2 regions of the Paenibacillus sp. FSL R5-0810 genome follow, and region 1 is predicted to be linked to the other one. Evidence: predicted binding sites of a transcription regulator. Region 1 holds the regulator's gene; the other holds the start of a gene.
What was found. The regulator Rex, encoded in region 1, represses fermentation and respiration genes when NADH is low (regulators of the CRP and FNR family bind a similar motif). The targets are predictions, from matches to a motif close to TTGTGAAATATTTCACAA.

Region 1 (10,672 bases):
CGTCCCCATCATCAAGCCTTCAAGCGGCGTCATCCCCATCGATGTATCGACCGACTTCCCGCCGTCTACGGCAGTCAGCGAAGCCCCGTTGCCAATGTGGCAGGTAATGATCTTGAGCTCCTCGATCGGACGGTTCAGAAACTCGGCTGCCGCTTGGCTGACATAAGCATGGGACGTACCGTGCGCACCGTAACGACGTACTTTATATTTATTATAAAGAACTCTCGGGATAGCGTACAGGTATGATTTTTCCGGCATCGTCTGATGGAAGGCGGTATCGAACACAACGACCTGCGGTACGCCCGGCATATTCGTTTCCGCTGCGCGGATCCCCATCATGGAAGCGGGATTATGAAGCGGAGCCAGGTCGAAGAGGCGGCGGATTTCCGCCTTGACTTCGCTGTCCACCAGGGCCGATTCCTTGAAGGACTCGCCGCCGTGGACGACCCGATGGCCGACGGCCTGAATGCTGTCGATGGATTCGATGACGCCATGCTCTTCATTCGTCAGCATGCCGAGCACTTTGCGGATCGCGGTCGTATGCTCCAATATTTCACTGACCTCGGTCACTTCCTGTTTCCCGGTCGGCTTATGGGTCAGAATCGAGGAATCCATCCCGATCCGCTCCACCAGGCCTTTGGCCAGCACGGATTCATCCGTCATGTTATACAGCTGATATTTAAGCGAGGAACTGCCCGCGTTAATTACGAGAATATTCATATCCGGTCACCATCCTTGTCGTACTTGAAAAAGCCCTCGCCGGTCTTCACGCCAAGCTGTCCGGCACGCACCATCTTCTTAAGCACGATGGACGGACGGTATTTCAGCTCGCCGTATTCGCGGAACATGCGTTCCAGCGCGGCAAGAATGGAGTCAAGACCGAAACGGTCCGCCATCTCGAGCGGCCCGTGCTGGAAGTTGTAGCCGATTCGCATCGCGTCGTCGATATCCTCCGCGGACGCAACGCCTTCCTGTAGCAGATGCAGCGCTTCGTTGATCATCAGCGTAATCATGCGCGTCGTTACGAAGCCCGGAGATTCATAGACCATGATGCCCTTCTTGTCAGCCACTTCCTCGACAAAACGCTTCGTTTCGGTAAACGTCTGTTCGGACGTTTTCAAGCCGCGAATAATTTCAACGAGATCCACCTTGGATACGGGATGAATAAAGTGCATGCCAATAACACGCTCCGGATATTTCGTGGAGCTGGCAAGCTCCGTCAAGCTGAGCGTGGATGTATTGCTCGCCAAGATGACATTGCTCGGACATACTTGGTCAAGCTGTTCAAATACTTCTTTTTTTGCATCCAAATCTTCTATAATCGTCTCGATGACCATATCGCAGGTGCCAAGCTCCTTGATATGCGTCACTTTCTGAATCCGGCTAAGTATAAGTTTCTTCTCCGCCTGCGTGATGCCCCATTTCTCCAGCTGTTTATCCAGACTGGTTTCGATCATGCGGTATGAATAGTCCAATCTCTCTGGAGATTTCTCAACGAGCAGCACGTCGAGCCCTTTGGCGGCGAGCATTTCCGCAATGCCCTGCCCCATCGTACCGCCGCCGACAACGCCGATTTTTTTGAAGTACATGGTTTCTACTCCACCCTTTCCTTATCTCTATACAGTATTGTACCCCTATTTGTCGAAAAATGCATTTTTAGAGGTTGTCCAAAAAATTAAAAAACCGACTTTTTGAACATGCATTTTTAGAGCACAAAATATAATAATATCTTAGCATGAGAAAAAAGTAAAAAAAAATAACCAGCATAACAAATTATGCTGGTAAAAGCGCGTTTTCACGAAATTGACAACGAAATTGCTCTCCGGACAAAATTTCCTCTTTCATCAGGATGTCAAGCGAATTGTCGAATATCGCCCGATTCCGTTCCAACAGGCCTTTCGTCCGGGACATGAGCTCTTCTAGGATCATATTGTTCTCCCGCATCAATTCCTCGGTCGTAACCATATTCATGTTGATGATGCCAAGCGAGGTTAAACCGGATTTCATCATCGTCTCCACAATGTTAAGCGATTGCTCAAAGTCATTGCTGGAGCCGGTGCTCCGTCCGCCGTAATAGATTTCTTCCGCGGCGGCTCCGCCAAGCGCGATCATAATCTGCTCTTCCAGGAACGATTTCGTATAGAGATACTGCTCCTGCTGCGGATTGTGACGCACATAGCCAAGAGCTTTGCCGCGGGGGCTGAGCGCCACCTGCTTCACGCTGCCGGGGCGTACGAGCTCCGCCATAATGGCATGACCCAGCTCATGGATCGCTACCCGCTTCTTCTCTTCGATATTGGATTCGCGGTCTGACCGCTCACCCATCATGACCTTATCGATGGCCATGGACAGATGGCGCTGGTGAATGAATTGCTCATTCTCGCGCATCGTGTAAATCGCCGCTTCGTTCATGACGCTTTCCAGCTGGGCGCCCGAGAAGCCGTACGCTTCCTCGGCGATTTTCTCAAGGTCCACATCCTCATGCAGCGGTTTGTTGGCCGCATGCAGTCTTAGAATATGGGCTCGTCCCTTCTTATCCGGCAGATCCACCTGAATATGGCGGTCAAATCTTCCCGGACGAAGCAGGGCGCTATCCAGCATCTCCTTGCGGTTCGTGGCGGCGATGACGAGAATACGCGGCGCCTCGGTCGAATAGATCCCATCCATTTCGGTCAGCAGCTGGTTCAGCGTCTGATCATATTCGCGCTGCTGCCCGCCTTCACGCTTCCCGCCGATGACGTCGATCTCATCGATAAAGATAATTGCGCTCTGTTTATTCTCCTTCTCGGCCCGGGTGCGGGCATCCTTAAACAAATCCCGGATGCGTCCGGCTCCGACGCCGACGTACATTTCAACGAATTCGCTGCCCGATGCAGCCACGAATACGGAATTGGTGTAATGGGCGGCCGCTCTGGCCATGAGCGTCTTCCCCGTCCCCGGAGGACCGGTGAGAAGAATGCCCTTGAGCGGACGGATTCCGAATTTCTTGATATCTTCATGACGGATCAGAAAATCAAGCGCCTCCCGAAGCTCCTGCTTGGCATTGTCCTGCCCGCCGATCTCCTCAAAGGTCAGCTTCGAGGGGCCCGCTTTCTTGCGTTTGCGTTCATTTCCTGCTCCGACGGCGATCCCGCCTCTCATCTTCGCGATGAACAGCAATCCGCCTACGAGAGCAACCGCGATGATAACCGGCACGATATTCACCCCGATAAAAGCCAGGAATACCAGCAATACCGGGACAAAGCCGATCGCTACTTCTTTCGTCCATTTAGGCATGGCTCCACACCTCCATTGTTCCGGGCTGACGCGGCAAGATGATGAATTTACCAGACTTTCCATCCGACAGGCTGATGTAGACATTGTTGTCGTCGATCGTCGCTTTTGCGCTCAGATTCGGCGTACCGGCGGCCAGCCGATCCAGGGATTTCTGGATGTTGGTGTATTGCTTGTTATCCATTGCCTCCGCAACAGACAGCATCGCCTTTTCCCACCACTCATCCAACGCCTCCGAGGAGTGGTCCTCGACTTGAATTTTAAGCTCCCGGCTGCCGATCACGGATTTGCCTTCACGCTTGATGTGCTGAACCAAGCCCTGCAAATTCGTGTCCGGAGCCAAATCGAGTTTCAAAGATACGGCATCCTGTTTAATATCTATATGAGAACTTTTCACGCCTTCATATTGAGAAACAACATCGGCCAGCGGACTCTGGACGGCGAAACGCTGATATAGAAACCATCCGCCGAAGAGCACCAATGCCGAAATGACAACCGTCAGCATGATAGGGACAATGCGCAGTTTCATGAAGTGCCTCCTTCAGTAGTAGTAATTTGTAGATTAGAATAAATCACATTTATATACAGTATCATATGCTATGACTAATAGATCGTTTTCTGTCTAATGAGTACAACAATGAGTATATCACATAATCTATACTTTTTCATGCCTTCCTGTGAAAATATTAAGAACAGTTTTTCCATATTTTTCAGACAGCGCTTACAAACCCAAAACAAAGAGGCTTCCTTGTACAATCGCGTACAAGAAAGCCTCTTTCCTGTATAACTGATTTATTGATTGGGAAGAATAATGTCCTCTCCGATCGCCTGTCCGTCCTGGAAGCGATAGAAGCGATAACCTAATTGGCCCTGATTCTCATATTGGAGCTGCCATGTATACTCGCCTTCATACATGACGGGGAGCAGCCGCTTGATCACAGCACCCGGCATCTCATTGCGAATCTGCTCGCGCATCTGCTCCTCGGACAATCCGCTGCTGAGCAGCACGGCCTGAACCGCATCCTTGCCTTCAACAGGAAGATTATCATCCGTAAACTTCACCCAGACCATGATCTGCTGCTGGTCCTGATTCGTTCCCGTGATGACCCAATAATTGTTGTTCTCGCCCCATACCGACTTGTAGGTCTTATCCTTCGTCACCAGGCCGCCATGCTGGCGAGCGGCTTGCACCGCCAGGCTCTCCTCATTCCACGTGTCCTTCATGACATAGGAATAGTACAGCTGCACGCATAGCAGCGCCAGCAGCAGCCCGGATATACTAAGCAAAATCCACTTTGTTCTCTTTTTCAAACCGTCTGATCCTCCCCCTTAATCTGACCTAAAGGGTCGAAAGACGCTCGAATGAACGCTGGGCTTCACGGCGGATCCGTTCCTCATCCAGCGTGAGGCAGGAGCCGTGCTTAACCACCTGCTTGCCGTCAACCCATACATGCTCCACATCCTTGGCGGAGGCCGAGTAAATTGAATGCGAAATGTAGTCCGTGCGCGGCAGGAAATGCGCTTGATCGGTATCCAGTGCGATCATGTCCGCCTTCATCCCGACGGCCAATCTGCCTACGTTATCAAGAAATGCCGACCGTGCTCCATACTCGGTTCCCATTCGAAGCGCTTCGGCTGCCGGAATAGCCGTCGGATCGCCGCTGACGCCCTTGTGGATAAGGGCGGCCAGGCGCATTTCTTCGAACATGTCCAGGTTGTTATTGCTCGCTGGTCCATCGGTTCCAAGGGACACTGTCACACCTGCTTTCAACAGCTCGGGAACACGCGCAACACCGCTGGCCAGCTTCAGGTTGCTGCCGGGGTTATGGGATACCGCGACATCATGCTTAGCCAATATTTCAATCTCTTCGTCCGTCAAATGCACCGCATGCGCAACCAGCGTCGGACGCGAGAACACGCCGAGCTTCTCCAGATGGGCCACCGGACGCTGTCCGTAGTCATTCACATTCTGCTGCACTTCGGCTGCCGTTTCGGACATATGGGTATGAATCGGCAGATTCAAATCATGCGCCGCTTGAACGAATTTCTCAATGAAGTCTGGCGGGCAGGTGTAAGGCGCATGCGGCGAAATCATCGTCGTAATCCGGCCCTCCGCCTGACCGTGCCAGTCCTTTGCAAAGGCAATCGCCTCATCCAGCTTCTGCTTCTGTACTTCCGGAGGACACAGCCCGATGACGCCTCTTGTCAGCACTCCCCGCATTCCGGAGTCTTGGACAACCTTGGCGACCTGATCCATATGGTCATACATGTCAACGAAGGTTGTCGTACCGCCCTTCAGCATCTCGAGCACCGAGAGCGAAGTGCCCCAAAATACATCGTCGGCCGTAAACTTCGCTTCCATCGGCCACATTTTCTCCTGCAGCCAAACTTGCAGGGCCAGATCATCGCCAAAGCCGCGAAGCAGCGACATGGCTGCATGTCCATGCGTGTTGACCAGCCCTGGAAGGAATAACAGATGCGTTCCGTCCATCACCTGGGTTTCTGCATCGACCTGAGGCTCCTCTTCTCCCAAATACGTGATGCGGTCGTCCTCCACAACCATATACCCGCGGAGAACCGGCTGTCCTTCCTGAAGCACGGCAAATGTTCCGTTCTTAACCATCCACTTCGTTGTCATGCTGCGCATCCTCCTTCCCATTGTCCAAATAGTAAGCCAGACTTTGCAGATCCGTCGTAAAATCCGCGGTGTGAATGCGGATATGAGGCGGCGCCTTCAGAATCGTCGGGGCAAAATTCAAAATCGCCTCGATTCCGGCGTTGATCAGCTGATTGGCTACGTTTTGCGCTTCAAAATCCGGTACCGTAATGATCCCGATTCGAATGCCGTATTCCTGGACCGTCTTGTCCAGCTCTTCCATCGGCTGCACCGTCAAGTTATTGATCTTCAGCCCGATTTTCGGAGGGTACGAATCGAAAATCGCCACAATCTTCATATTATCTTTCAGAAACGCGTTGTAATTGGATAGCGCATGTCCGAGATTGCCCGCACCCACCAGCGCAACGTTGATCTTCTGGTCCAGCTTCAAGATTTGGCGGATTTTCTCAATGAGATAGGAGACATCATACCCGATGCCCTTCCGGCCGAAATCCCCGAAATAGGCCAAATCCTTGCGGATTTGGGCCGGGTTCAGGTCGAGCTTCTGCCCAAGCTCCTGTGAGGAGACGGTGGACACCTCCCGCTTATGAAGCTCATTCAAATAGCGCAAATAGACTGGCAATCTGCGGACTACGGCCTCTGAAATTTTATCCGATTTCATGCATGCTCCCCCTATTAATAGGATGATAGTTCATCGCTTCCAATATAAAGCCTTGCTCCCCTTTAGGTTCACTCTTTTTCATTCTCCCTTTCCTCAAGCCACTGCGCAATACGGGGGACGATCCCCTCGGTCGGCATATGCTCCATTTTCGGTCCGGGCAGGGAATACAAGAAGTATTTTCCATAATACGATTCGATTACCCGGGTATCGTAGACGATCACGATTCCCTTATCGTGGGCGGTCCGAACAAGCCGCCCGAAGCCCTGCTTGAAGCGGATGACCGCTTGCGGCACCGACAGCTTCATGAACGGGTTCTTCTTCTGCTGCTGCAGCAGCTCGCTCTTCGCCTCGACCAGCGGATGGTTGGGCGGCTGGAACGGCAGCCGGACAATCGCCAGGCAGGTCAGCGCTTCTCCGGGAATGTCAACGCCCTCCCAGAAGGAGCTGGTCCCGAGCAGAACCGACGCGCTGCTATCCTGGAACCGGCGTATCAGCTTCGTACGGCTCGTACCATCCATTCCCTGACCAAGCACCGTAATTTCGCTGGCAGCCAGCGCTTCCTTCAGCGGCTCGTGCACCTGACGAAGCATCCGGTACGACGTAAACAGGACGAGCATACGACCTTGGGTAGCTATTGCCGCTTCAGAGAGCGACTTCACGAGCGTATCCACAAATACCGCATCCCCCACGGAGCCCTTCACGCTTGGAAAATCCCGCGGAATGACAAGAAGCGCCTGCTCCCTGTAATTGAACGGGGACGGCAGCTGAACCGTGTTCAGATTCCCTGCGTCCGCCGCCTCCTGGAGCCCTAGATTATCGATCATGAATTGAAACGATTTATCGACCGACAGCGTCGCCGATGTCAGAATCACGCTCCGCTTCTTGTCAAAAAACAATTCCTTCAAATGCTTGCTCACATCAACGGGCACGGCGTAGAGCTGCAGCGACTTGCTGCGGAAATTGCCGTTGGCCTCCATCCAGTATACGGTGCCTTCGTCATTCAGGGCCATGAAGGACCGCAAATCCTCGCGATGCGCAGCCAGATCCTTAAACAAGCCCGACAGGTCAGTCAGCAGGCTGTCCGCACTGTAATCGTCAAGCTCTTCCTTCATCTCGGCGATCAGCTTGTCTCCCTTGCGAACGACGTCTCCCAGCGTCACGTGAATCTGCTGTTCCAGCTCGGCGAGCGCTCCCCAATCCTTCGGCTTCTTCGCAGGCGAGAGCCGCAGCGTGTATTGCCCGGCATCTCCAGGAGAAGCATCGCCGCGTTCCGGAAGCAGGCCGAACAGCTGGTCGCTGAGTCGGTCCCAAGTTTCTTTCACCGTGATCAGATCAGGATAGATCCGGTCGATGACCGCCGACCATTCCCCGGATTTCTCATGGGGAGAAGCCTGGAGCAGCTGCCGCAGCGCAGGGAGCTGCCCGCTTCGGCTGTCCTTGTATAGACGCGTCAATGTATGAACCACCGTAAAATATTTCATCTGCAGCCCGAGATGCTTGCCGGCCACATCCTCCAAATGATGGGCTTCGTCGATGACGAGCCGCTCGTAGCTCGGAAGCAGCTGGTGGTTCGCTTTTACATCGGTAAACAGCTTGGAATGATTCGTGATGACAACATCCGCAATGCCGGCCTCATGCTTCGCCCGATGGTAGTAGCACTTGCGGAACCACGGGCAGCCTCGTCCAAGGCATGAATCGGAATCGCTGGCGATCGTTTCCCAGAAATCGCCTCCGCGGCCGCCGAGATTCAGCTCCTCATCATCGCCGCTTTCGGTCTGTGTGAGCCATACCAGCATTTGGGCCGCCGTAATGACGTCCTCCTTCGGCGAATGAAAATCTCTCCTATTTATTTTATGTTCAAATTTTCTCAAACACAAATAATGACCTCTTCCCTTAAAGATGGCTGCTTTAAAAGGGAACGGCACTACCTGGGTAAGCAGAGGAATGTCGCGGTCTCGAAGCTGTTCCTGCAGGTTGATCGTATGCGTGCTGACCATCACCTTCTGCTCCTGCTTGACGCTTTGGTAAATGGACGGGAGCAAATATCCGAGCGATTTTCCAGTACCGGTGCCGGCTTCGATCAACAGATGCTTGTCCTCATCAAGCGCCTGCATCACTTCCTGGAACATGATGTCCTGCGCATCCCGGCTCTCATATTGTGGAAGCACTTCCTTCAAACGTCTCCGAACCTCATCCATATACTCATCAAAGCTCATGTTCGCCAGCGGATTGGGCTCCGCTTCATCGCGGACCGGAGCGATGTCCGTCCAATCCTCAACGCCTAATGCGAATTGGCGGTAGTAGGTATGAACGCTGCCATCCTGGACGGCCTGCATCTCGCGCTCCACACGGATGCCATCAAAGAACCAGGCCAAATCGCTGTCCTCTTCCGCAAACAGATCGCTCAGCCGCTGGATGGTCAGCAGAGGAAGCTCATCGATCTCCTCCAGGCATTTCAGCAGCACATTCGCTGTGGCAAGCGCATCGCTGTCCGCTTGGTGCGGACGGTCATGCTCGAGGCCGAAATGCGAGGAAACCATGCCGAGCTGATAAGATGGCAGCGAGGGGAAGCATATTTTCAAAAAGTGCATCGTATCTAAAATCCGGCCGCTGAACGGTAAATAACCGCAGCGATCCAGCGCGTTTTGCAAAAAGTTAAAATCGAAAGCCACATTGTGCCCGACCAGAACCACATCGTCCAGCATGGGCACGAGCTCCATCATCATTTCCTCCAAAGACGGCGCATCGGCTACATCGCTGTCGGAAATTCCGGTCAGACCGGTAATAAACGGAGGAATCGGAATCCCGGGATTGACGTACGTGCCGTACACGCGGGAGATGCCCCGATCCTCTTCGATGATGACCAGCCCGACCTGGATAATTTCATCGGCAGACTGGTTGCCCGTGGTTTCAAAATCCAATACGGCAAATTTCATTTCGTTAAAATCCCTTTCTTCCAGACTAATTAACAGCATACCAGAAGTTGCGGCTTTTGAACATTCCGGCATACAGAATACCGGCTCCTCATGACCCGGACTCCTGCATGGAATTCACATTTCTGGCATGTCCCTAGAGGCATTCAGTACTTCTACAACAACGGCAAAAAGCGATGCTGAACAGCTCATTCCCTGAGCCTTAGCATCGCTTCTTGTTCAGACTGCTGCTTACAGCAGCGAGATCAGCTGACTGCCGTACTGCAGATCACCCCGGTTTTTCTTGCAAACCTCTAGATTGATTATCGGGTCGGGTAATGTCGGGTCGCTGTGAATCGCAAGGGTAAAACATTCCTCTGCCTTCGCCTGGCATCCGTTTAAAGCTTGAATGCAGCCGAGCGCGTTATACACCATGGCCCGCAGCTTCCGGTCTTCAGCCATCGGCAGGATGGACATTAGCACGTCGGATGCCTGGGAAGTCTCCCCCAAGTGAAGCTGGGATAATGCAATGTACAGCTTGATCAAGAGACTATCCGGATACACGGCTGCAGCGAGCTTGAACTGCGCGATCGCCGGCTCAAACATCAGCAGCTTATAATACCCTTGTCCCCGGATGAAGGCATCATGCTGCAGCTCAGGCGCCTCGGTCGGCGGAAAAACCGGAGGAGATGCAGCATTTTCGCGGAAGACGGCCATCCGTTCCTCGAAACGGAGCCATTCCTCAATAATGCCGTCGCTCATGCTCTTCAGCATATTCCAGTTTTGTACAAGCGCCTGCTTCTTAGGGCCATTTGCGGTAGGGTAATGCTTCACAATTTCATCTAACATGTTGTTCATTTCGGCGAATACATGTTGAAACATAGCGTGCATCCCACCCTTAGCGAAAAAATGAGATCAGTGCGTCGACCTGAACTCATTTTTTGTAGAAGTGGTCCTTTTCATCCCTTTGCGTTCCCGACACATTTTGGTCATTACAGCACAGCTGCGTGTACTTCCCGGTATGAAGTCGTTACAGGCTTATTGTTGTCGTCAACGATTACGACCGTCGGCGTATGGTTCTCATATTCCTCTTTGGACATCATGGCATAAGAAATAATGATGACGTTGTCCCCCGGCTGCACGAGCCGTGCCGCAGCTCCGTTAAGACAAATCACTCCGCTGCCGCGCTCTCCTTTAATGACATAGGTC
Region 2 (10,672 bases), 260 kb from region 1:
GATGCCCACTGTCGGTTCATCCATGATCACGATTTTCGGATCGTGCATAAGCGCCACCGCAATGTTAATCCGTCGCTTCATCCCTCCGGAATAGGTCCGGATGAGCTCCTTCTGGCGATCACGAAGTCCCACCATGTCGAGCAGCTCCTGAATTTTTAGCTCTAGCTCCTTCCCTTTAAGTCCATAAACCTTTCCGAAAAACTTCACGTTCTCGTATGAACTGAGCTCCTCGTACAGTGCGATTTCCTGCGGAACAACCCCCAGCACCTTGCGAAGTTGCTGCGGATGCTTAATGACGCTTTGGCCGTTCAGTCGAACGTCTCCAGCCGTCGGCTTAAGAAGCGAAGAAATCATGGAGATGGTGGTTGATTTTCCAGCCCCGTTCGGGCCGATCAATCCAACCGACTCCCCCTCTTTCAAATACAGGCTGACTTCTTCCACCGCCGTCTTGCCTTTAAAAACTTTACGAAGCTCTACCGTTTCCAGCACGTTGTATCCCCCATTTCATGAAAAGGAATATCGCACAGCGAATGGCCGCGGATACCTAATATTTCGAGCTTGCTTACAGCTTCAAGTGTACATGGAAAAAGGCAGTGAATTCACTGCCCCCGGTCACTGCTTTCATATCAAACCATGACTTCAGTCATGTTACGTTCGTATGTATCTATCATCCTCAATTAAGGCCCCTATTCTTCGTCCGTCTATACGACATTGTGACGAATCGCATAAATCGCCAGCTGGGTACGGTCCCGTAGGTCCAGCTTATCCATGATTTGGCTGACATGATTCTTCACGGTGCCGACCGACAACCCAAGCTCACCAGCGATTTCGCGGTTGCTGCGGCCCTCCCCCACCAGACGCATAATGTCCAGCTCCCGTGGTGTAATCGACGTATCGACCGTCAGCTCCTTCCTCTCCTCCAGCAGCTTAGGGATCACCTTCGCCGCAACGTCTTCCTGCAGCGGAAGCCCGCCTGAGAGGCAGCTTTGAATCGCTCGAATCAGTGCTTCAGGCTCAGCATCCTTGAGCATGTATCCGCTCGCCCCGCTCTTCAGCGCTTCCACGGCATACTGATCGTCATTAAAGGTAGTAAGCATCAGTACCTTCAACTTCGGCCATCTCGCGCGAATCGTTCGGGCAGCCTCCAGACCGCTCATCTCGGGCATCCGGATGTCCAGCACCGCTACATCGTAAATATGGCTTTCGCAGAGCGCGACCGCCTCTTTACCGTTACCTGCTTCCCCGGTCACCCGCATGCTCCCACTGCTTTCAATCATCAATTTCAATCCTTGCCGAACCATGGCCTGATCTTCCGCCAACAAAATCCGTATCAGTTGACTCCCTCCTTGGTCTCCCGGTTCAATAACAACTCTCCTCTTACAACGAACACGTTGTCGTAATGCACAACCTCAAGCGAGCCGCCCTCACTCTCCAAACGCTCCCGCATCGATTGAAGGCCGTATCCCTCGCGGAACGACGACCGGAAGCCTTGGTACGGATTCGAAACCTCGAACCTGAACATTCCGCCGCCCGGCGCTTCAAACAGGATGGATACTTCCCGGGTGCTGCCATGCTTCATGGCATTGGTCATCGCTTCTTGAACCGCCCGGTACACTGCAATCGATTGCGAATTGCTAAGCGGGGTGGTAAGTGCACCGTGCCTGGCGGTAAGATGAACCCGCATGAAGCGCTCGGCCTCCAGCCGGCGAAGCAGGCCCATAATCCCTGCAAGGCCCCCGGTTTCTTGCTGCTTCAGCGACTTTACCGCGTTTCTCGTCTCCTCGAGACTTTCTTTTGCCAGCACTTTCAGCCCTTGCAGCACGTTTGCGGTATCATGATCTGCTTGGAGCCGCTGCATCTCAAGCTGCATGAGGAGGGCGGTCAACTTATGTCCGACGGAATCATGGATATCCCTGCCTACCTGCGCCCTCTCCTCCCGTCTCGCCAGCTGCTCATCCGTGACGAGACGGCGTTTCATATTCCGGTACTCGCTTAGCAGGGCTTCATTACGTGCCAGTGTTTCCTCGTATCTTGCCCTTTGCATCCGAAAGATCCCCAGGCCGAGGGCAAGCAGTATCGCGTACAACAGGAGAAACGGCAGCGGTAATCCAGGATACCCCATCAGTTTCGGTAACATCGCGCCGATCAACAGCACTATGCCGATTCCGATGGATTGGGCCGGGGAGACCCTGTATGCAGCCTTGCCAGCAAGTATGGAGAATACCAGCAGACTATATATATTGGGGCTTCCTTCACTGGCTGGCCATAACGAAACGACAGCAAAGACAGAGGCCGTCAATAATGTGACAAATAACATGGCAGGACGGTTCCGGAACAGCGGTGCGATAAAAAATGCGGCCAGAAATACGGCACTGCTCCCGATCCGCCATGAAAGTACATCGAGATCCCCAAGACTAAGATGCCATAACGCAAGCAACCAGCTGGCGATCAGAAGGAGCAGCCATATCCAAAATGAGCGCAAAGCCTTCCCCCGCTTTCTACGATGGTACCGTGCAGCCGAAACCGATCAGTCCATTCATTATTTTACCAATTGTTAGTTCAGCATCATCATATCATACGCCCTAGGCTCGGTTAACAATCAAATTGGAAATGATCTTCGGCTGTTCATCATTTGTGAAATTAACAACATACCAGCTTGAGGCCTTATAAATAAAGGGCTCTCTAGGTTGTATCCTTCCTCTAAATCAAGCAAAAACACGCCCGGATTTGTGACGAAACTGGTAACTCTCGTGAAGTTTTGAACAAAGTATGAACTGCCGAAAAACCGCGCCATTACAATGATTTCTCTCATAGCCCCCTCGTTTTGTAACAATTTGCACACATAACGTTAAACACATTGACAAATATCTGGATTTTTATGTTAGCAAAACCTGTTTATGTCTTTTGCAAAGCATTGCAGAACTTCCTAGTATATAGGTGACAAGAACATTGAATCGAACGAAGCCGTTTCAAGGAAAGGGGTACATCATGAACAAAAGAGGGCCGTTATTTGCAATGTTTGTAATTTTTACCTTGCTCTTATCGGGATGCAGCTCGCTTACGGTATTAAATCCGAAAGGACCGGCTGCCAGAACCCTATCCGATACAATCATATTCTCCATTCTGATGATGATCGGAATTTTGGTTGTAGTTTATGTGCTTTACATCTTCATGCTCACCAAATACCGGGCGAGAAAATCCAACGAGGGATATGAGCCTCCTCACGAGGAAGGGAACAAATGGCTGGAAATCCTGTGGACGGCCATCCCGATTGTGATCGTCGCGATCCTGTCTGTCGTCACGGTTAAGACAACGGTGGCTGTTGAAAAAGTGCCAGAAGGCTACGAGAATCAGAAGCCTCTCGTCATTTATGCTTCCTCATCCAACTGGAAATGGCACTTCAGCTATCCGGAAGAAGGGATCGAAACCGTCAATTACGTTAACATCCCGACCAACCGACCGATCGAGTTCAGACTCTACTCGTTCGGCCCGATTACAAGCTTCTGGATCCCGCAGCTGCACGGCCAGAAATACGCGATGAGCGATATGGTCACTAAGCTGAACATGGTTGCCGACGAGCCGGGCTCCATGCTGGGCCGGAACGCAAACTTCAGCGGCGAAGGCTTCGCCCACATGGAATTCGAGGCGCTGGCGATGTCGCCTGCCGATTACGAAGAATGGGTCAAGGACGTGAAGGATACGGCTCCTGAGCTGACACAGGACGAATTCAATAAGCTTCTGAAAACCGAGCATGTCGGAAGAATGACTTTCTCGACCAACCACTTGGAGTTCAGTCCTCCGCCTGAAGGTCATCATCATGGCGGCGACAGTAACGGCAATGAAGAGCACCAGGGACATAAAGAGCTGCATCCGGACCCTGCCACAACGGAAGAAACGGAGTTCGACAGTGAGAGCAACGTCAATCCGGATGAGCCGCTGCCAACTTCCCCGGCTGAAGAAAGTTCAACACATCAACATGATGGACATTAATTTGGAAGCTTTTGATGCGAAGCGTCTGATCGACTTCATACATCTAGAAAGGAGCTAGGCCTTTATGAAATGGGACGAATTTTTCGTTACCGGTGAACCGTTAATTTACGGTGCCATGGTGAGCATTGTTCTCGTCTCGCTCGCAATCCTCTTCGGATTGACCTATTACAAGAAATGGGGATATCTTTGGCGGGAATGGCTGACCACCGTGGATCACAAGAAAATCGGTGTCATGTACATCATCTGTGCACTGATCATGCTGTTCCGCGGCGGCGTGGACGCAATCATGATGCGCGCGCAGACCGCTGCGCCGGATATGAAGTTTCTTGACGGACAGCACTATAACGAGGTATTTACAACCCATGGCGTCATCATGATTCTGTTTATGGCGATGCCGTTTATTTTCGGTCTTATGAACGTTGTCGTGCCGCTGCAGATCGGCGCGCGCGACGTTGCGTTCCCCAAATTGAATGCGATCAGCTTCTGGTTGTTCTTTGCCGGAGCGATGCTGTTCAATATCTCCTTCGTGATTGGAGGATCTCCGGATGCCGGCTGGACCGCATACTTCCCATTGGCAAGTATCGAATTCAGTCCGACAGTCGGTAACAACTACTATTCCCTGGCGCTTCAGATCTCAGGGATCGGTACGCTGCTTACGGGGGTTAACTTTATCGTAACCATCCTGAAGATGCGTGCGAAAGGCATGACTCTGATGCGCATGCCGATGTTTACTTGGTCCGTGCTGATTACGTGTGTCATCATCATTTTTGCATTCCCGGTCCTTACGATCGCCCTGCTGCTGATGATGTTCGACCGTATCTTCGGTTCCCAGTTCTTCACGATGGCCAATGGCGGTATGGATATGCTGTGGGCCAACCTGTTCTGGGTATGGGGTCACCCTGAAGTCTATATCGTTATTCTCCCGGCGTTCGGGATTTTCAGTGAGATTATCTCGGCGTTTTCGCGGAAAAATCTGTACGGCTACAGCTCAATGGTCGCGAGTATGGTTGTCATCTCCGGCCTGTCCTTCCTAGTCTGGGCCCACCACTTTTATACGATGGGTCAAGGCGCAATGGTCAACGGCTTCTTCTCCATTACCACGATGGCGATTGCCGTTCCGACGGGTGTCAAAATATTCAACTGGCTCTTTACGCTTCATAAGGGCCGAATCAGCTTTACAACACCGATGCTTTATTCACTCGCCTTCATCCCGATCTTTACGATTGGCGGCGTGACCGGCGTCATGCTGGCTATGGCCAGCGCAGACTACCAATATCATAATACGATGTTCCTGGTTGCCCACTTCCACTATGTGCTCATTCCAGGTGCCGTATTCGCCGTCATTGCCGGCTTCCATTACTGGTTCCCTAAAGTATTCGGCTTCCGCCTGAACGAAAAGCTTGGCAAAACGGCATTCTGGTTCATCGCGATTTCGTTCAACGTCACCTTCTTCCCGCTGTTCTTCCTGGGACTGATGGGTATGACGCGCCGGACGTACACGTATTCGGCCGAGACCGGCTTCGGTCCTCTGAACATGCTGTCGATGGTCGGTGCGATCGGCCTGGCGATCGGATTTATCCTGCTGGTATACAACATTTACTGGAGTACGCGTTATCAGCCGCGGGATAAAACGGGTGACCCATGGGATGCACGCTCACTTGAATGGTCTACGCCAAGCCCAGTGCCAGTCTATAACTTTGCGGTTGCGCCTGAGGTTAAAGGCCGCGATGCATTCTGGTTCTCGAAGAAGAATAACGAACCGCTGTCGAATGAGAAAATTACGAAGATTCATATGCCGAGCAATACCGGAAAGCCGTTTATTCTGGGCATCGCCTTCTTCTTCCTTGGCTTCTTCCTGGTATTCAGCTGGTGGATTCCGTCCATCATCGCCGGTATTGCCGTGCTGATCATATTGGCTACCATGTCCTTTGACCGTGATCATGGTTATTACATTCCGGTTGAAGAGATCGTTCAAACCGAACAGAAACTGCGGGGTGATACGGTATGAAAATAGATGCCTCTCAGCCGCTGGAATATGGAACAGAGGAGAACCGTAATCGCATATTTGGATTCTGGCTGTTCCTCGGAGCTGAAATTGCGCTCTTTGCTACCTTGTTTACCGTCTACTTCGTCCTCGCAGACCGCCATGCCAGCGGTCCGAGCGGAGCGGAAATCTTTGAAATTACGCCGGTACTGCTTGAAACGTTCGTGCTCCTGACAAGCAGCTTTACCATCGGCCTTGCGGTTCACGCGATGCGCCTTGGCCTTAAGAAGCAGATGATGATCTTTATGATCATCACGCTTCTCCTGGGAGCAGGCTTTCTCGGAATCGAAATTTTCGAATTCTTTACGTATGTGCACGAAGGCGTCACGCTGTCTACCAGTGCCTTCGCATCAAGCTTGTTCACCCTTCTGGGTACGCACGGAGCTCACGTGACCTTCGGTCTGCTCTGGGGGACCGCGATCCTCATTCAACTCAAGAAATACGGGCTGGATCATTCAACAGCGAACAAGTCCTTCATTTTCTCGCTGTACTGGCATTTCCTTGATGTTGTCTGGATCTTTATCTTCAGCTTTGTTTATCTGAAAGGACTGATGTGACATGTTAAAACAGCTGTTTCCTATTAAGCATGTAGCGGGTTATATCTCGTCCCTCGTCCTTTCAGCCGTCGCCCTTGTCGTCCTGCTGGATATTCCGGCAGGATCGAAAATGGCCATTTTGCTGGTAACTGCAGTTTTGCAGGCTGCCGTTCAGCTTATGCTCTTCATGCACGTCGGAGAAAGCGAGGATAAGAAGTCCGTCTACATCAATATCGCCTATGCCCTTTTCGTTGCGCTAGTGACCATCCTGGGTACGCTGTTCATCTTTGTATGGGGCTGGTACTCCTAAACGGGAGTCCGCCGCAGCGCGGCAAATGAATATGAGAATAGATCTAGACTGCAAGGAACTGTCCCATTCGTAGGTTTTCTACGGCGGGACAGTTTTTTTATGTTGTCGATCAAACCCGTGGATATTGAGAGCCATGGGGCTGCTCTTCTCCGTCTTTACGTTTTCGACATAGCATTTGCAGGATTTCCGATCTTACGATTCCTGTAGCATTTATGTAAGAGTACTAGTCTTACGATTGCCCTAACCTTACGTTTCCCATACGCTTTCAAGGGGAAGTCCCCGTTCTGTTCGCGCTAAATCAACAACGCGCTGGATAAAGGCTGTTTTTGCCTTCGTGTATTCTTCCGGATCGTCATGATACCGTTCAGCCAACATGCGTTTAAGTTCGCCGTATTCCAGGACCAAATCGGGGTGAGCCCGGAGGTAGTCGCGAAACAGCAATTCCTTTCTTTCGTAAAATCCCTCCTTCGGCAGGATATGCAAGTGATGCGTGCGCACCCCAGCATGTTCTTTTATGAATAAATAGCGTCCGGTCATGCCGTTCTCCATAAAGCGGTAGCCTGAATTGCTAAGCAAAGCTGCATAGTCTTGTTTTTGAAGCAATGGGTGGACGGCCGCGTACATATCGATGATTGGCTTGGCATCTTGATTCGGTATCGACGTACTGCCTGCATGTTCGATGGTGACGATGTGAGGGGCCAGAGCGTTAAGCAATCGGTCTTTCTCTTTCTCAAATTCCAGAGACCATTCCGTTTTGTACGATACTACTTTGACCACATACTTAGACATTGATTCATCCTCCTTCCCTTATCAGGGCGCTAAATATAACAGGACCTCCAAGAGTATCATTTGATGATGGCTTTGTCAATTATATCCAGCCATAAGGAGTGTCTTTCCAAACAAAAACAGGAGGCCCCCAAAGATCTAGAGATCTTATTGGACAGCCTCCCTTTAAATCGAGCACGAGAATTATAGTTCTTCGAGCAGCTTTTCCTCCTCCATATCGGTTGACAGGGCTAACCGTTCGCCGGAGCGTCTCTGCATCAGCTGATCCTTGAGCATGCGGACGAATGCATCGTCCCGGGCGAGCCAGACGCCATACTGCCGCTTCAAGTGCCGCTCCGCTTCATCGAAGGAGCCGAATCGAAAAGGCAGCTCCTCCCCGTTCCACTCCACGATCCATTCTCCGGACCGGCAGTACACGAAAACAAGGTCCTCTCCCCAGCTCTCATACAGCACTCCCGATTCGGAGCCTTTGAGATTGAATTGATTCCGGTGCGCATCCAGCCGGATCGGCTCCAATTCGAAAGGCTCGGCTGCAAACAGCCTGTACACCTCCTCCGTGATCGTGCACCCGGATGCCTTGGAGTGGCCACCGCCTCCGTAACGCATTGCCACTTCGGATACATCGACATGGTCGTGAATCGTCCGCAGGCTCATTTTCCGGCCGCCCATATTCAAAATGGCGATATAGTCCAGATGCGGGTAGATCGTCCCCAGCTCACTGGCCAATTCAGAATGATAGGACTCTGCATATACGATGCCGACGCAGTACTCATCAATGAAGGTTTGAATGATCTCCCGCTGCTTGCGCCGAATATAGCGCCCAATCTTGTCCTCCTCCATGTCCAGAATCTTTTCTTCGAACTCGTCGAAATAAAACTCTTCCGCACTGCGCAGACGCTCGACCATCTTCGATTCAAACTCATCGATGGACAGCATGTAGAACAGATCGTTCAGCCGCTTGGCCTCCGGCTTCTCGGCTTCCTCCCATTCCCAGGTATCGTACAGCCGCACAAGCTCCACGAATTGATCGAGGGATTCGGATTGGCTGAGATGCCCGTGTTGAATGAGATACTCGTAGAGCAGGGAGGTTGCCGATGCCAATCGTCCGTCCCTGTGCGTTACCGTCACCTGGCCCCACATATAATCATTTAAATGGAGCGCGGTTTTATGATGATCAATAAGCTGTACCTGTCCGCCTTCCTCTACGAACAGATTCAACTGCTTCTCAATGTCGGGTGCTACCGACAGATCCGTTATGAATAACATGTCGTAGGGATGCTCTTCTAAGGAGAAGCGGTTCAAGTATCTTGCAACCTGCTGGTTCAATCCATTGATCGTGTTGTAGCGCACGTCGACTCCATCGCCGAACGCACATTTTGCAATAATGCCGCAGCCAACGCCATCCAGGTCGTTGTGACTGTAGAGATGGTACATATCCAGCATCCTCCTTGCAGGTCGTATATAGAATCAATCAGGACAATCTCCACACCATACGATTCCCTAATATCTTCCGTTTTAATCTCCGGATCAGATGACCGTGATCAACAAAAAAAAGAAGCGTATGCGAATACGCTTCCCAGATTGTCGAGAAACCCTGTCCTTTTAAAGGATCAGGGTTTCTCTGTATTTCCAAAGTAACTAAGTTAAGAAAAATATGAGGGGGCTACCCCCGTTTTTCCAGGCGATCCAGGTGGATCGCCATCTTCTTCATGTTCTGCACGGCTGCCGTCATCAAGGCCTGTTCCCTGACGTTCTGCAAACCGCGCAAACGGCAATAGCGAAACCCATGGAGCTCTTTGGCATCCGCGAAGCTTCGCTCAATCGTTTCTTTTCGTTTTCGGTAGAGATATTTCCCGGATCGACTCAACCGGTTGCCTCGCACCCACTCTTTGCTGTCCTCCCAGACATGACGGGTTACCACCTTTCGGTGGTTGCGAGACCGTGTGCATTCGTTTAATAACGGGCAGTTCTTGCAATGCTGTGGATCCGAAGCGTACTGCCGGTATCCCTCGCGGTTGGTCGTCGTGTACGGTAATTCGTGCTTCGCTGGACAGACATAAACATTACGCTGTGCGTCATAAGTGAACTTCCATTTTGGGAATAAACCTTGGGTTGAGTGAAATCTTCGGTGAGCAATAACGGCAAAAATATTTCGGCTTTGCAGCCCTTTGCAAATGGGTGAAGTCAAATACCCGGAGTCCAGAGCAACGCCTTCGACTTTAAAACCAAATCGTTGTTGTTGACGATCCAAACGGGATAAATACGGTACAGAATCATGGACATTTCCAGCGGTGACATGTACATCCGTAATCATATTGTATTTCAGGTCCACAGTACGGTGATCTAAGTAGAAAAATCCTTCCGGTTTCCCATCACGGATCATATAACCGCTGTCGGGATCTGTCGTGCTCACTTTGACTTCCTTTTCCTCGATCACGTCCTCTCTAGGCTTTAGCGCTTTTTTCCATGTGCATTCCGGTCAGCCTCCACGGCAGCATTAAGTTCACTCACATAGTCACGGGTGTTTTGTAAAACCTGCTCCTTTGTGTATTTATGCTTGTTCGCACTCGCTTTGACGTGGGTTGAATCGGTAACTAAGACACGTCCGCCCACCATACGGTGCTGGATAGCTTGAAGCACAATCTCATCGAAGATCTCCTGAAAAATCTCGGTGTCTTTAAAGCGAGTGCGACGATTCCAGCTAATCGTAGAATGGTCAGGCACTTTGTCGGTTAGACCTAACCCCAAAAACCAGCGGTAAGCAAGATTGGTTTGAATCTCACGTTCGAGTTGGCGTTCGGAACGGATGCCATAAAAATAACCGAGGAAAATCATTTTAAATAACACGACAGGGTCGATAGCTGGCCGCCCATTATCAGCACAGTAAAGCGGACGAACCTTTTCGTCGATGAAAGAGAAATCGATATACTTGTCCACTTTACGGAGCAGATGATCTTGAGGAACCAATTCTTCAATCGAAACAAATTCGTAAGCCTGCTGTTTTTC

Region 2: the regulator Rex is predicted to act here: its motif matches at 2,749-2,766, upstream of qoxA (cytochrome aa3 quinol oxidase subunit II).

The regions. Positions count from the first base shown of each region.
Region 1 covers NZ_JBBOCF010000001.1:2,611,208-2,621,879, forward strand. The annotation lists gene MKX76_RS11750 (acetate/propionate family kinase) at 1-720, opposite strand, end outside; gene MKX76_RS11755 (3-hydroxyacyl-CoA dehydrogenase family protein) at 717-1,589, opposite strand; gene MKX76_RS11760 (AAA family ATPase) at 1,774-3,276, opposite strand; gene MKX76_RS11765 (hypothetical protein) at 3,269-3,802, opposite strand; gene MKX76_RS11770 (cell wall elongation regulator TseB-like domain-containing protein) at 4,066-4,584, opposite strand; gene MKX76_RS11775 (amidohydrolase) at 4,613-5,911, opposite strand; gene MKX76_RS11780 (redox-sensing transcriptional repressor Rex) at 5,889-6,551, opposite strand; gene dinG (ATP-dependent DNA helicase DinG) at 6,620-9,487, opposite strand; gene MKX76_RS11790 (hypothetical protein) at 9,716-10,345, opposite strand; gene panD (aspartate 1-decarboxylase) at 10,456-10,672, opposite strand, start outside.
Region 2 covers NZ_JBBOCF010000001.1:2,353,825-2,364,496, forward strand. The annotation lists gene MKX76_RS10565 (ABC transporter ATP-binding protein) at 1-489, opposite strand, end outside; gene MKX76_RS10570 (response regulator) at 702-1,334, opposite strand; gene MKX76_RS10575 (sensor histidine kinase) at 1,331-2,482, opposite strand; gene qoxA (cytochrome aa3 quinol oxidase subunit II) at 2,989-3,990, shown strand; gene qoxB (cytochrome aa3 quinol oxidase subunit I) at 4,055-5,998, shown strand; gene qoxC (cytochrome aa3 quinol oxidase subunit III) at 5,995-6,591, shown strand; gene qoxD (cytochrome aa3 quinol oxidase subunit IV) at 6,593-6,880, shown strand; gene MKX76_RS10600 (GrpB family protein) at 7,127-7,669, opposite strand; gene MKX76_RS10605 (DHH family phosphoesterase) at 7,850-9,100, opposite strand; one part of gene MKX76_RS10610 (IS1182 family transposase) at 9,330-10,123, opposite strand; one part of gene MKX76_RS10610 (IS1182 family transposase) at 10,123-10,672, opposite strand, start outside.